2 linked regions of the Ketobacter alkanivorans genome follow. The protein of the gene in region 2 binds, or shares a complex with, the protein of the main gene of each other region. Links are inferred from orthologs where the notes say so. Each region holds a gene or a part of one and is shown on either strand. Other genes may lie near its edges.

Region 1 (5,812 bases), 720 kb from region 2 along the record:
GGGAAGAATTTGTCGTATTTTTCGTCATCACAACCGGTGAGTACGAGGGTGGATGCGATGGCGGCACTGAGTGTGGTTATCTTATGCATAGTCGTTCTCCTGTTGGTCTCGGAGCAACCATTGCTCCGAGGCTTGCAGTGACTATGCGCTGGTGCGCGTCAACGTTGCGTGAGTCTGGCGTGAACGAGTTGTGAACGCAGCTATTTTTTTTCCAGGAGCGGCTTGAGGAAGCGACCGGTGTGGGATTTTTTTAGTTTTGCTACCTGTTCCGGTGTTCCTTCGGCGATTATCTGACCACCACCGCTGCCTCCCTCTGGCCCTAAATCCACTATCCAATCTGCTGTTTTAATCACATCGAGGTTGTGTTCGATGATGACGACGGTGTTGCCTTTGTCGCGCAGACGATGCAGTACGGTCAGCAATTGTTGTATGTCGTGGAAATGAAGGCCGGTAGTGGGTTCGTCAAGTATATAAAGTGTTTTGCCCGTGTCCCGTTTGGAAAGCTCCTTGGACAGTTTGATGCGCTGGGCTTCGCCACCGGAAAGGGTGGTTGCTGATTGTCCGAGGCGGATATAGGACAGGCCGACGTCCACCAGGGTTTGCAGTTTGCGCGCGATAACCGGGACGTTTTCAAAGAACTCCAGGCCGTCTTCTACTGTCATATCCAGTAGCTCGCTTATGTTTTTGCCTTTATAGCGAATCTCGAGGGTCTCTCGGTTGTAGCGTTTGCTCTTGCAGATATCGCAGGGTACGTACATGTCAGGCAAAAAGTGCATCTCTACTTTAATGACGCCATCGCCCTGACAGGCTTCGCAGCGACCACCCTTGACGTTAAAACTGAAACGGCCCGGCGTATAGCCTCGTGAGCGCGCTTCCTGAGTGCCTGCAAACAGTTCGCGAATGGGTGTAAACAGGCCTGTATAGGTTGCGGGGTTTGATCGGGGGGTTCGGCCGATTGGGCTTTGGTCTATGTCGACTACTTTGTCGAAGTGGTCGATACCGTGGAATTCTCCGTAAGGGGCCGGTTTCAGAGTGGTTGCGCCATTCAGTAGTGTGGCCGCCAGTGGGAATAAAGTGCCGTTAATCAGTGTGGATTTGCCTGAGCCGGATACACCGGTTACGCAGGTCATCAGGCCCACGGGCAGGCTTAGGTTTACGTTCTGCAAGTTGTTGCCGTGGGCGCCGTGAATTTGTAGTTGGCGATCTGGGTCATTGCTGGTGCGCTGGGCAGGAATCTCGATGGCCTTGGTGCCTTTCAGATACTGGCCAGTGATGGATTTGCGGCATGACATGATTTGCTCGAGGCTGCCGGCGCGGAGCACTTCGCCGCCGTGTACGCCTGCACCTGGGCCGATGTCGATGATGAAGTCTGCAGCGCGGATGGCGTCTTCGTCGTGCTCTACCACGATAACGGTATTACCCATGTCCCGCAGGCGCGTGAGGGTGGCCAGTAAGCGCTCATTGTCGCGTTGGTGCAGGCCTATGGAGGGTTCGTCGAGGATATAGAGAACCCCTACCAGTCCGGCACCGATTTGGCTAGCCAGTCGAATTCGTTGGGCTTCGCCACCGGATAAGGTTTCTGCTTTGCGGTTGAGGGAGAGGTATTCGAGGCCGACATTTACCAGAAACTGCAGGCGCTCGCGGATTTCTTTGAGTATTTTCTCGGCAATTTCGCCTTTTTTGCCTGTTAGTTTGAGCGCTTTGAAGTGGGTGAGGGCGTCTCCTACTGGCAATTTCACCACCTCAGGCAGCGGCACGGATTCGATGTAGACGTTGCGAGCGGCACGGTTCAGGCGGGAGCCGTGACAGCTTTGGCAGTCCGCTATGCTGAGGTATTTGGCCAGCTCTTCCCGTACGGCATCGGATTCTGTTTCCCGGTAGCGGCGCTCCATATTGGGAATGATGCCTTCGAAAGGGTGGTTGCGGGTAATGACATCGCCCCTATCGTTCAGGTAGCGGAATGGAACAGGATCGTTTCCGGTGCCTTGTAATATGATGCTGCGGGCTTTTTTGGTCAGTTTTCCGAACGGTTTGTCGATGTCGAAGCCGATGTGCTCCGCCAGGGATTTGAGCATTTGGAAGTAATAGACGCTGCGGCGATCCCAGCCTTTGATAGCGCCTTCCGCCAGGCTGAGGTCTGCGGATACCACGATGGCGTCTTCGTCGAAGAATTGGTTGACGCCGAGCCCGTCACAGGTGCTGCAGGCTCCGGCCGGGTTATTGAATGAGAACAGCCGCGGTTCCAGTTCGCTCAGGTTGTAGTTACAGACCGGGCAGGCAAATTTGGAGGAAAACAGCAGGGATTCTTTTTCGTCATCCATATTGGTGACGACGGCGGTACCGCCGGCGAGGTTGATGGCGGTTTCAAACGATTCTGCCAGACGTAACCCCATGTCTTCTTTAACTTTAAATCGATCCACTACCACTTCAATGGTGTGTTTCTTTTTCTTGTCGATTTTGGGCAGCTGATCCAGGTCTACCACGATGCCGTCGATGCGGGCGCGGATGAAGCCGTCTGCTCTTAATTCTTCAAACAGGTGCAGGTGTTCACCTTTCTTATCCTGGATCACGGGTGCCAACAGCATGTAGCGTTTGTCGCCGGGCAGCGCCATGACCTCGTCGACCATCTCACTGATGGTCTGGGCTTCCAGCGGTAGATCGTGATCCGGGCAGCGGGGTGTGCCTACCCGAGCGTAGAGCAGACGCAGGTAATCGTAGATCTCGGTGATGGTGCCCACGGTGGATCGCGGGTTGTGTGACGTGCTTTTTTGCTCGATGGAGATGGCAGGAGAGAGGCCTTCGATGTGGTCTACATCGGGCTTCTCCATCAGAGACAGGAACTGGCGGGCATAGGTGGATAGAGATTCCACATAACGGCGCTGGCCTTCGGCGTAGAGGGTGTCGAAGGCCAGGGATGATTTGCCAGAACCGGACAGCCCGGTAATTACGATGAACTTGTCCCTGGGAATGTCCAGGTTGATGTTTTTCAGGTTGTGCGTACGTGCTCCGCGAACTTGAATGGTGTCCATCAGTAACCCCCTGCAAAATAAACCCGCAAGTATAGAGATATTGGGTTGGTCACACTAGCGGCATTGGGCCTTGTTCAGCTTGAAGTTTGAATATGAGGAATAAGTGGACGGATAGTCGTTCATGGCTCTACGAGAGCTGGGCCATAGGTGATAGAATCATCGCCCTGTTTGGTTGTATAAAGCTGTTATGAATTCCTTTGAAATTAGGGCCACTTGGTCCCTCGCTAGCCTGTTTGCAATGAGAATGCTGGGATTGTTCATGATCTTGCCGGTATTTGCGCTCTATGGCGAAAGTTTGGTTGGCGCTACACCTGGCTTGATCGGCTTGGCCATCGGAGCCTATGGGCTGACCCAGGCCATGTTGCAGGTCCCGTTTGGCTTGTTGTCCGATCGCATTGGGCGTAAGCCTGTGATTGTCATGGGCTTGCTGGTGTTTTTGGTCGGCAGCCTGGTGGCGGCCGAGGCAGATTCTATATATGGGGTTATTGCCGGGCGTGCCTTGCAGGGTGCCGGTGCCATAGCCAGTGCCATCATGGCCCTGCTGACGGATTTAACCAGGGATGATCAACGAGCCAAGGCCATGGCCATGGTGGGTGCCAGTATCGGTATGTCGTTTGCGCTGGCGCTGGTGGTGGGGCCTGTCCTGTCGGGTTGGTTCCAGCTGGAAGGCCTGTTTATCTTTACTGCCGTGTTGGCGGGGCTGGGGATAGCCTTGACGTTGTGGGTTGTGCCTTCACCGGATATGCGGCGGGTGTATCGGGATACGCGGCCTGTGATGGCGCAGTTCTCGGATGTATTGAAGGATGCTGATTTGTTGCGCCTGGATCTGGGCGTATTCGTGCTGCACATGATGTTGACGGCGTCTTTTGTGGTGCTGCCGGGTTGGTTGCTCAATAATGCTGCCATTGCGAAGGAGCAGCATTGGGTGGTTTATTTGCCCATTCTTTTCCTGTCGTTTGTCTTAATGTTACCGATGATGATCGTGGCAGAGAAAGCCCGCAAAATTAAGCAGGTCTTTCTGGTGGCCATCGTGTTGCTGGTGTTATCGCTGTTTTCTCTCAGTCAGTGGCATGACAGTGTCTGGTCCATTGCGGCGGGTTTGTTTGTGTTTTTCTGGGGGTTTAATCTGCTGGAGGCGTTATTGCCTTCTCTGGTCAGCAAACTGGCGGCTCCTGGCTTTAAGGGCACGTCGATGGGGGTGTACTCTTCCTGTCAGTTCCTGGGCGCGTTTGTAGGAGGGGCCGGTGGCGGATGGTTGATGGGTCATTATGGCGATGGCGCTGTCTATCTGATGGCCAGTGGCATGGCAGCGGTTTGGCTGTTGTTTGCGCTGGGTATGAAGCAGCCACCCTACCTGCAAAGTGTGACTTTGCCATTGTCCGGGGAAGGCGATCTGGACTCTGGTGTTTGGGCATCACGCTTGATGACGGTCGTTGGGGTTGAGGAGGCCGTGGTGATTGAGGAAGATCGGGCCGCCTATTTAAAGGTGGACAACGCGCGTCTGGATAGAGAACAATTGATGCGATTGTCTCAACCGACATTACAAAGTCAGGCCGAACCGGCCTGAATACAGAATAAGCATTGCTATAACGGGAGATTCTCATGGCACAACGCGGAGTGAACAAGGTAATTTTGGTGGGCAATCTGGGGCAGGAGCCTGAAACTCGGTATCTGCCCAGTGGCGGTGCTGTGACTAACATTTCAATTGCCACCAGTGAAACCTGGAAAGACAAGAATTCAGGCCAGATGCAGGAGCGCACGGAATGGCATCGGGTGGTGTTTTTCAATCGCTTGGCTGAGATTGCTGGCGAATATCTAAAAAAGGGCACCAAAGTGTATATCGAAGGTGCCCTGCGCACCCGTAAATGGCAGGATCAGAGCGGCTCGGATCGTTACACCACGGAAATCGTGGCGTCTGAAATGCAAATGCTGGATTCTCGTGGTGGTGCTGGCGGTGGCTCGGATGATGGATTTTCCGGTTATGACCAGATGCCTGAAGCGCGGGGCTCAGCCCCTGCACCTGCGGCCAGCAGCAGTGCTCCCAGCCCGTCACCTGCGGGTTCAGATTTTGAAGACGATATCCCGTTCTAAGTAAATTATGTCCTCTCTGGCAATGGGGCCGGGTTAACAAAGTATGTTAAGCTGGCCTCTTGGCGTAAACTAATAAGAATAAGCTAGAAGTTAAGGAGAGGGACTCCCTTCCGTCCCGAGCCATGAAAATACGCAATCTGATTCTTGTAGGCGTGCTTTCCTGCATTGTTTTTGCTATCGCACTGTTGCCCGCCAGTCTTCTGTGGAATGCCGTATCCGGATCGCTCCAAGGTTCTCCGTTGCAGGTGGAACGGGTTGGCGGCACGGTTTGGAACGGATATGCGTTGGCCAATGTGCGAACCCCCGTGTTGCAAGGGCCTGTGGTGTTGGATTGGCGGCTCAAAGGCTATCGCCTGCTGTTGGGAGAATTGGCGGTTGGATTGCACCTTGAAGGTAATGCTTTTCAGATCACCGGTGGTGGCCATTGGGGTTTGTGGGGCAAAGGCATCACGCACCTAAATGGTGACGTACAGGCTTCCATGCTGGATCAGTCCCTCAGGGAATTCGGTATTTCAGCCTCCGGCGTGCTCAAGGTCGATGAGGTCAATATAAACCTGTCCGGAACCACCATCACGACCGCAGAAGGTATGATTAGCTGGAGTGGTGGTTCGGTGACTGCTCCGGGGCGCGGTTCCCGCAATCCTATTGATTTTCCTCCAGTAAACGGGCAAGTTCGTGAAGAAGAGGGCAAC
Region 2 (8,920 bases):
AGTAACGACGGTAGCGATCCTCTAAACCACCGGCAAACCGCAGCCGCATTCGGTTCACATAAAATTGTCCATGCAATTCTGAGCGAACCAAAGGCTGACTTTCGTGGTCGTCTGGGCCGTTGGGGCCTTCAGGGGACAGGGAGTGTCGCGAATTTTCCACTCATGTACCTGCTGTCTGCGAGCGTTATTAGTTTTATTCTAACAGTATAGTAAGTAGAAAAACCTGTGCGCTAATACAAAAATGCCCTCTTGCTAGAGGGCACTAAAGCAGCGGCTGTATTGATCAATGCAGGCAGGCAAACAGGCGGCGGCGGTAACTGGCAACAACCGGATCGCTCCCCATCAGTTCAATCAACTTCAAAATCGCCAGACGCCCACCATCCTCTTTGAATTCGCGATCTTTTTGCACGATCTCCAAAAACAGCTCCAGTGCGGCATCCGGTTCACCGGCCAACACACAATTGGCACCCAGATAATATTTTGCTTCCAGATCATCACTGTTCTGCGCGACACGATATTGAAGGGATTCTACCGTTTCAAAACCTTTCAGTTCCTGTAGAAAAAACAAGCGTGCCAATGTAGCGGCTTTAGCCTTATCGTCACTGATGTTATCCAGAACCTGCTGAGCTTCTTCCAGCCGCTCAACATCCATCAACACCTCCGCCATCAACACCTGGTGTTTAAGCTCCGAGGGCTGCTCTGCAATCGCTGACTGCAATGCTTCTATGGCCTGGTCGTATGCACCCATGCGACGAGCCCTTTCTATCTGGGCAAAAAAGTCGTTGGAGAGGTCTTCTTCCTGGTCATCAGCTTCTGGGGCGTCACCAAGATAAGGTGCGAGTAATGCACGGATTTCCGATTCGGTCTGGGCACCATTCAATTCGCCAGCCAATTGCCCTTGCACGATCAACTTTAATGATGGAACGCCACGAACACCCAGCTGCTGAACCAGCATTTGGTTGGCATCGGCATCGACTTTCGCGAGAATGAACTGGCCCGCATACTCGTGGGCAATTTTTTCAAGAATAGGAGCCAGCGCCTTGCATGGCTCACACCACTCGGCCCAAAAATCCAAAAGCACCGGCATGCGCGCAGAAAACTGCACCACATCATTAATATTCTGCGGGTTTACGTCGACGATGTAATTTGTTTCTGACATGGCTATCCCAATTCACATATTACTAATGCTGTTATTGGGATAGGAGAGTAACCGCACCGCCAGATGGAGTCAAAGAAACTATGCGATGAAGCTACGTTACGAATCTGCGTATCCAGCTTATGCCAAAGCGACTGGGCTACTGTTGCCGGCTTCATCTTCACGCCGACATTCTGACAATACCTCTGCGGCCTGAGCGTGCCCCCGGTCAGCGGCCAAAGCCAGCCAGTGTGTTGCAGCTTTACTGTCCTGATGAGTGAGGCTGCCATCGAAATAGGCCTTACCCAACTGAAACTGGGCTTCGGTATCACCTGCCTTGGCAGCCATACGAATGTATTCGAGCCCACTACGCTTCACTGCCCGCCCGACACCTGAACGATACAAGAGACAGCCCAACTGCGACATCGCGGAAAGATGACCGTGATCAGCAGAATACTGCAACATTTTGAGCGAGAAACGCGACGGATAAATACGCCCGCGCTGATTTTGAATATCGATGATGCGATTCGCTGCGCGAAACGAAAAACGCGCAATCATGCTGCACTCATTGTTAATGCTATCTGCAATCATTTCCCCAACCACTGATCCATTCAAATACAGTACTTATGAAAGCCGGGCCCCAAGCCTGGATTAACAATGGGCGCATAGGCTACTCCCATTAAACTCCGTTGCCAACACGGAATTCATATTTCGATACACTCGATTAATAGACGCGAAAACTATCCACATTTTCTGTGGAAAACTCTGTGGATGTTTTGGTGACAAGACGCCGAAACCTCCAGCAGATCTAACACCCATACAGATTGATCAATATCTAACCAAATAAAATATCCATATTTTTCAATACCTTACGAAAACCAAAGCAAAATATCAGCAAGTTACATCAACTTCTTAACAATATGTGGGAAGTGATACAGCCTGTTAACAACAAGTCGGTTAGGTTTCACTATCTACAGAATGGAGGCATAAAAAAACCGGCTTGAGCCGGTTTTTTTATTATTTGGCGCCGTTGGCAGAGCTGGATCTGCGTTTGACGGCGGCTTTCTCCACCTTACCGAGCAGCTGTTCCAGCTCGGCAATACGCTGATTCAAGTTATCCACATCGGCACGGGTGGGTATGTTCAGTCGATGCAATGCTTTGGAGACCCGCAAATCAAATGCTTTTTCGACCTTCTCCCAAGATCCTGTGGCACGAGCACGTACCGTTTCAACCTTTTCCTTGGCAACATTCAGCGGCTTATCGACAATGGCACGGGTCTTAGCTTCTAGCTTCTCACCATCCTGAACCAGTGAATCAAACAGTTTGCCGCCCTCTTCTTCGGCTTTTGAATACGCACCCAGCCCGGCCAACCAGATTTGATTGGCCGATTCCTTTACGCGATCCGCCATATGTTCTGCTATCTGGCTTACCTGCTTGTCTGATCCTGATGTCTTTTTCTCACCCATGATGATCTCTCTTGCTGTGTTGCACGTACCGAAGCGACAAAATCACGAGGCATCGGTTTAAATGATTCTACATTCGTCATGTGGACGACAATCGTACCACTTTAACAAGCCACTTTAGAATATTCATACTAGATTGATGGACAGCGGGGGTCATGGCCTTCAACCGGAGGGAAAAGCATGTACAATGCGGGCTTTCCTCTGGCGCAAACACCGTACAGCATCCCATGACGATTGATTTTCTTGATAATTTTCCCAGCAAACCCGGCGATCAACGGATTTGGAGCAACCTGAAAGGCAGTGGGCAGGCGTGGGCACTGGCACAGTCCGCCCGCCACCACAAAGGGTTGATTCTGGTGATCACACCGGACACCCAGAGCGCCCTGCAGCTGGAACTGGAAATCCCCTTCTACGCCGATAAAAATCTGGAGCTGCTGACGTTTCCAGACTGGGAAACGCTGCCCTATGACAGTTTCTCCCCCCACCAGGACATAATTTCGCAGCGGCTGGCAACGCTGAATCGGCTGCCAACACTGACTCAGGGCATTCTTATTGTGCCGGTTTCCACACTCATGCACCGCATCGCGCCGCCGTCGTTTCTTGCGAGCCAGACCCTGCTGCTGGACATAGGCCAGAAGTTTGAGCTGCACCTGGTCAGGAAACAACTGGAGCAGGCTGGTTATCGTGCCGTTGACACCGTCTTGGATCATGGCGAATACGCCGTTCGCGGCGCCATCATGGATCTGTTTCCCATGGGCAGCCAAGTGCCCTACCGAATTGAGTTATTTGACGACGAAATCGACACCCTGCGCTCCTTCGACCCCGAGACTCAGCGCTCCATCGATAAAGTTGAGCAAGTCCGCCTGCTGCCAGCCAAGGAATTCCCCCTCCACGATCAAGCCATCAGCGGATTCAAAGAGCGTTTTAAACAACAGTTCGACGCAGATCCCCGCAGCTGCCCTGTGTATCAGGACATAAGCGATGGCATTACCAGTGCCGGTATTGAGTACTATCTGCCTTTGTTCTTTAAAGGTACTGCCACGCTGTTTGACTATTTACCAGACCATACGCTGGCCTTCACACCGGAAACACTGCAAAGCAGCGCCGACCATTTTTGGACTGACTGCAACAATCGCTATGAAGAGCTGCGCTACGACCGTATGCGCCCGATCCTGCCGCCTGCAAACCTGTTTCTGGCCAGCGATGAACTGAACCGTGCCCTCAAAGAATTGCCAAGAGTGAGCGTACGCAGCGGCCTGGGGGAGGTAGATAAAGATCACCACACCGACCTGCCCTTGAGCACCCCTCCCGATCTGCCCATCAACGCCAAAGCCACCAATCCGTTGATGCATGTGGAAGCCTATTGCATGGGGGCCAAGGAGCAACAGCGCAGGATTCTGTTCGTAGCGGAATCTGCCGGCCGACGCGACACCCTGCTGGATCTGCTGCAACGCATCCGCATCAAGCCGAAACCCGCTGAACGGTGGGCCGACTTTCTGGCAGAGAAAAAAGCAGCCGTGATGATCGCTGTGGCACCTTTAAGTGCCGGGCTGGTACTGGATGATCCCAGTGTCTGCGTGATCACTGAATCCCAGCTGTTTGGCAACCGTGTCATGCAGCGCCGTCGTCGCAAACGTGGCGATGACAACGCCGAAAACGTAATCCGCAACCTGACCGAGTTAAATCCCAACGACCCGGTAGTACACATAGATCACGGTGTCGGCCGCTACAAGGGCTTGCAGACACTGGAAATCGACGGCCAGAAACAGGAGTTCCTGACCCTCGAATACGCCAATGAAGCCAAACTCTACGTGCCGGTGTCGTCTCTGCATCTGATCAGCCGCTATTCTGGTGCCAGCGACAGCATGGCACCCTTGCATCGACTGGGTACCGATCAGTGGACCAAGGAAAAACGCAAAGCAGCCGAACAGATTCACGACACCGCGGCTGAACTGCTGAATATTTACGCTCGCCGAGCCGCCAAACCCGGCCATGCATTCGACCTTAACCGCCAGGATTACGAAGCCTTTTGTGAAGGTTTTCCGTTTGAAGAAACCCCGGATCAACAGGCCGCCATCGACGCCGTGATCGCAGACATGACCTCCGATCGACCTACTGACCGTCTGGTGTGTGGCGATGTGGGCTTTGGTAAAACGGAAGTGGCCATGCGCGCTGCCTTCGTCGCCGTACAGACCGGCAAACAAGTCGCCATTCTGGTGCCCACCACTCTGCTGGCGCAACAGCATTACGAGACCTTCAAGGATCGCTTTTCCGACTGGCCAGTACAGGTTGAAGTGTTGTCTCGATTCCGTACCGGTAAAGAGCAAACCAAAGCCCTCAAACTGATTGAAGACGGCAAAGTAGATATCGTGGTGGGTACCCACAAGCTACTGCAGGAAAGCGTTCAATTCAAAAGTCTGGGCCTTATCATCGTGGACGAAGAACACCGTTTTGGCGTGCGTCACAAAGAGCGCCTGAAGGAAATGCGCGCCGATGTGGACATGCTCACCCTGACCGCCACCCCCATTCCCCGTACGCTGAATATGGCGATGTCTGGAGTGCGGGACATGTCCATCATCGCGACACCACCGGCCAAGCGACTTTCCATCAAAACCTTTGTGCGGGAAGACAACAAAGCAGTCACCAAAGAAGCCATCCTGCGTGAACTGTTGCGAGGGGGGCAAGTGTATTTTCTCCACAACGAGGTCAAATCCATTGATCGCCGCGCCGAAGAAATTCAGGCGCTGGTGCCGGAAGCCCGCATCATCGTAGCTCACGGCCAAATGCGGGAGCGGGAGCTGGAACAGGTCATGTCCGACTTCTACCACAAGCGTTACAACCTGCTTATGTGCACCACCATCATCGAGACCGGTATCGACGTACCTTCGGCCAATACCATCATCATCGACCGGGCTGACAAATTCGGGCTGGCTCAACTGCACCAGCTACGAGGCCGCGTGGGCCGATCTCACCACCAGGCTTATGCCTACATGCTCACCCCCAACCCCAAAGCCATCACCGCCGATGCCCGCAAGCGTCTGGAGGCCATTGCCGAAGCCCATGATCTGGGAGCGGGTTTCACGCTGGCCAGTCACGATCTTGAGATTCGTGGTGCCGGTGAGCTGCTGGGAGAAGAGCAAAGCGGCAACATGACCAGTATCGGTTTCTCCCTCTATATGGAGCTGCTGGAAGACGCTGTCAAAGCGATTAAAGAAGGCAAAACCCCGAATCTGGACAAACCGCTTAAGCATGGTGCCGAAATCAATCTACGCATCCCCGCCCTGATCACCGAGGATTACGTGCGGGATGTACACACCAGGTTGATTACGTATAAACGCATATCCAACGCTCGGGATGATGATCAACTGGACGAGTTGCGGGTTGAACTGGTGGACCGATTTGGCTCGCTGCCGGAATCCACCAAAAATCTGTTCCAACTGACCAAAATCAAGCTGCGTGCGCAATCGCTTGGCCTTAGCAAAGTGGATGCAGGCCCAAGGGGCGGTCGGGTCGAGTTTGGGCCGGACACTCAGGTTCACCCACTGACCATCGTAAAAATGGTACAAATTCAGCCCCAGTTCTATAAACTGGACGGTGCCGATAAGCTAAAATTCGCCATAGAGACCGAAACCGCCGAGCAGCGGCTGGACATGATTAACGAACTGCTGCAAAAACTCAGCGCTGGCCCCAAAGGGTAACGCTTTCACACTATCAATATTGATATTTAACGCCGGTTGAGCATGACATCACGCATGAAGAACACCAGACCCCATATTGCCCTGTCCCTTTGCAGCCTGTTGCTGATGCTGCCCGTTTCAGCAACGTCAGCCACCCCCGACGAGGCAACAATAACGCCCTGGTATGAAGTCTCTCTGGTGATTTTCAAGCATCGTAACAGCCCTACGGGCAATGAAAGATGGCCCACGCCGGACACGCTGAACATTTCGTTTCCCCACGGCATTCTGGAGCTTGAACCCGCGCTGGAGCCAGCAACAACCGGTGATGGCAAGACTGGACCAGTTGAGCAGGCAGCGATCCCCTTCCGCAACTCAAAGCCCACAGATGTAGGATTTCAACAGGCCCTGCGCAGCATTCAGCTCAGCTCTAACTATGAGATCATGACCAGCGCCAGCTGGAAACAACCCGCACTGGACAAAGAACAAGCTATTCCTGTACTGATTCAGGCAGGTGACGAGTTTGGTGGTTACTTTGAGCTGGAAGGCAGCGTAACCCTGACCGTATCCCGCTATCTACACATGAAGGCTGACCTGTGGCTGTCAGAGTACATCCAGCAAGTGGAAATGATCGCTCCGTGGTGGGAAAGCACTAACACCGTGGCCGACAGTTTTGGTGGGGATTTTGATCCGTCTGAACCCAGCGCAGCGCCCGCCTATCAGGATATCGATTTTGGCAGCCAGCCCAGCTACTCAGAAACCGTGACCCGTTATGAATCGGTGCGCACAGTGGTGCTGAATGAGTCACGCCGAATGCGCAGCGGTGAGTTGCACTATCTGGACAACCCCATGTTTGGCCTGCTGGTTAAGGTGGTGCCCTATGAGCCATCCACCACACCAGCAAGCGACGCCCCAGAGAGCATGATGGATGCCACCCCGATCAGCCTGCGCTAACGGTTAACTTAAAAACTGCGCAATGATGGCCCGAGCGTTGCCCATGCCATTATTGATGGCCTGTTCAATGTCTTCCATGGTTATAATGCCATCGCTTCGCCCCGCCGCCATATTCACCACCAAAGACAGGCAGGCATACTCAAGATCGGCCTCACGGGCCAGCGATGCTTCCGGCATTCCGGTCATGCCAACAATGTCACAACCATCCCGCTCCAAACGATTAATCTCTGCGATGGATTCCAGGCGCGGCCCTTGGGTGGCTGCGTACACACCACCATCGTGAATCTTGATATTCAGTTTACCGGCAGCTGCCAATAAGCCCTGACGCAAACGCTCCGTATAGGGAAACGTAAAGTCGACATGAATTACATTGCCCTGACCTGCAAACGTAAACTCGCGCCCCCAGGTATAGTCGATGATCTGATCCGGTATCACCAGGCTCTCTGCATCCATTGCGGCATTAATACCTCCCACTGCGTTAACGGCGATGATCTCGCTCACGCCAACCTGCTTCAGGGCCTGAATATTGGCGCGGTAGTTCACCTGATGGGGAGGCACGGTATGACCTTTGCCATGGCGAGCCAGAAACACTACATCCTGCTGACCAAAACGCCCAAATTCCAATGGAGCAGAAGGCGCTCCGTAGGGAGTGTCCACTACTCTGGACTCAGTCCGTTCCAAACCTTCCAGTTCAGTCAGGCCAGTCCCCCCTACTATTGCAATCAAACTCATGCCAGCAACACCTCAATTACGTCTTTTATAAGCCTTTAACTGCGTAGATGCCGTCGGCATTGCGCAAATAACCTTTGTAATCCATGCCATAACCGAACACAAATCGATCCGGCACCTCAAGACAGGTGTAATCTGCCTTAAAACCGGGCTCGTATTTTCGATCATGAACCTTGTCAACCAGCACGGCACAATGCAGCGACGCGACACTTTGGGTTTTGAAGCTCTCCAAAATTTTATGCAGTGTCTGGCCTTCATCCAGGATGTCATCCACCACCAGTACATGACGCCCTTCCAGGCTGTGTTGAGGCAACACCTTCCACAACAACTCCGATCCCGATGTTTCCATGCCATAGCGGGTGGCATGAATGTAATCCATCTCCAGTGGAAAACGCAGACTCATCATCAAGCGAGCGCCAAACATAAGCCCACCTTTCATAACCACCAACACCAATGGGTTCTTATCCGCCAGATCGACCTCAATTTTCTGGGCTACGGCTTCAATCGCCCGATCGATCTGCTGCTCGGTCCAGATACAATCGGCTTCCCGCCAAATAGCATCCACTTCTGCTACTGTCACGCTCATGCTGGCTCCTCTGTCTTAACGGTACGGCTGTCTTGGGCGACCCCTTCGATCACATGCAAAGTCTGCGTTGGGAAGGCAAACTCAGCGCCATGCTCCTGCACTATTTCAGCAACTTTAAACAACACATCCTGCTTCACTTCATGGAATTTGACCCAATTGGTGGTGACCGTCATGCAGTAAATAAAAAAGTCCAACGAGGAGGCGCCATACTGATTAAAGTTCACAATCAACGTTTGGTTGTGATCAACTTCAGGATGTTCTGCAAGCATGGCTTTCACGGCACTGACAATGCTCGGTAACTTGGCAACATCATCGTATCGCACCCCCATGGTTTCATAGATCCGACGGTGGCTCATACGGGACGGATTCTCCAGCGCA

The links. Proteins that work in one complex are often made in the same cells at the same time.
Region 1: the proteins of mfd (region 2) and uvrA are in contact, whole or in part, in a crystal structure (PDB 4DFC), measured with the Escherichia coli proteins. The link is inferred for Ketobacter alkanivorans from one-to-one orthologs.

The regions. Positions count from the first base shown.
Region 1 is NZ_CP022684.1:1,457,070-1,462,881, reverse strand. What follows is about bases 1-3,369. They hold uvrA (excinuclease ABC subunit UvrA), read right to left. Parts: upstream 3,030-3,369; coding sequence 201-3,029; downstream 1-200. Other genes in these bases: Kalk_RS06195 (MFS transporter), read left to right, coding at 3,217-3,369; Kalk_RS06205 (DUF4397 domain-containing protein), read right to left, coding at 1-89. In the rest of the region: more of Kalk_RS06195, read left to right, coding at 3,370-4,596; ssb (single-stranded DNA-binding protein), read left to right, coding at 4,632-5,120; gspN (type II secretion system protein N), read left to right, coding at 5,243-5,812. UniProt on the Escherichia coli protein: The UvrABC repair system catalyzes the recognition and processing of DNA lesions. UvrA is an ATPase and a DNA-binding protein. A damage recognition complex composed of 2 UvrA and 2 UvrB subunits scans DNA for abnormalities.
Region 2 is NZ_CP022684.1:741,272-750,191, forward strand. What follows is about bases 2,465-6,497. They hold mfd (transcription-repair coupling factor), read left to right. Parts: upstream 2,465-2,826; coding sequence 2,827-6,297; downstream 6,298-6,497. Other genes in these bases: Kalk_RS02980 (phasin family protein), read right to left, coding at 2,465-2,602; Kalk_RS02990 (CsiV family protein), read left to right, coding at 6,352-6,497. Outside these bases: Kalk_RS02965 (GGDEF domain-containing protein), read right to left, coding at 1-160; Kalk_RS02970 (tetratricopeptide repeat protein), read right to left, coding at 284-1,159; Kalk_RS02975 (tetratricopeptide repeat protein), read right to left, coding at 1,277-1,693; more of Kalk_RS02980, read right to left, coding at 2,153-2,464; more of Kalk_RS02990, read left to right, coding at 6,498-7,227; Kalk_RS02995 (S-methyl-5'-thioinosine phosphorylase), read right to left, coding at 7,231-7,959; Kalk_RS03000 (hypoxanthine-guanine phosphoribosyltransferase), read right to left, coding at 7,985-8,542; Kalk_RS03005 (mechanosensitive ion channel family protein), read right to left, coding at 8,539-8,920. UniProt on the Escherichia coli protein: Couples transcription and DNA repair by recognizing RNA polymerase (RNAP) stalled at DNA lesions. Mediates ATP-dependent release of RNAP and its truncated transcript from the DNA, and recruitment of nucleotide excision repair machinery to the damaged site.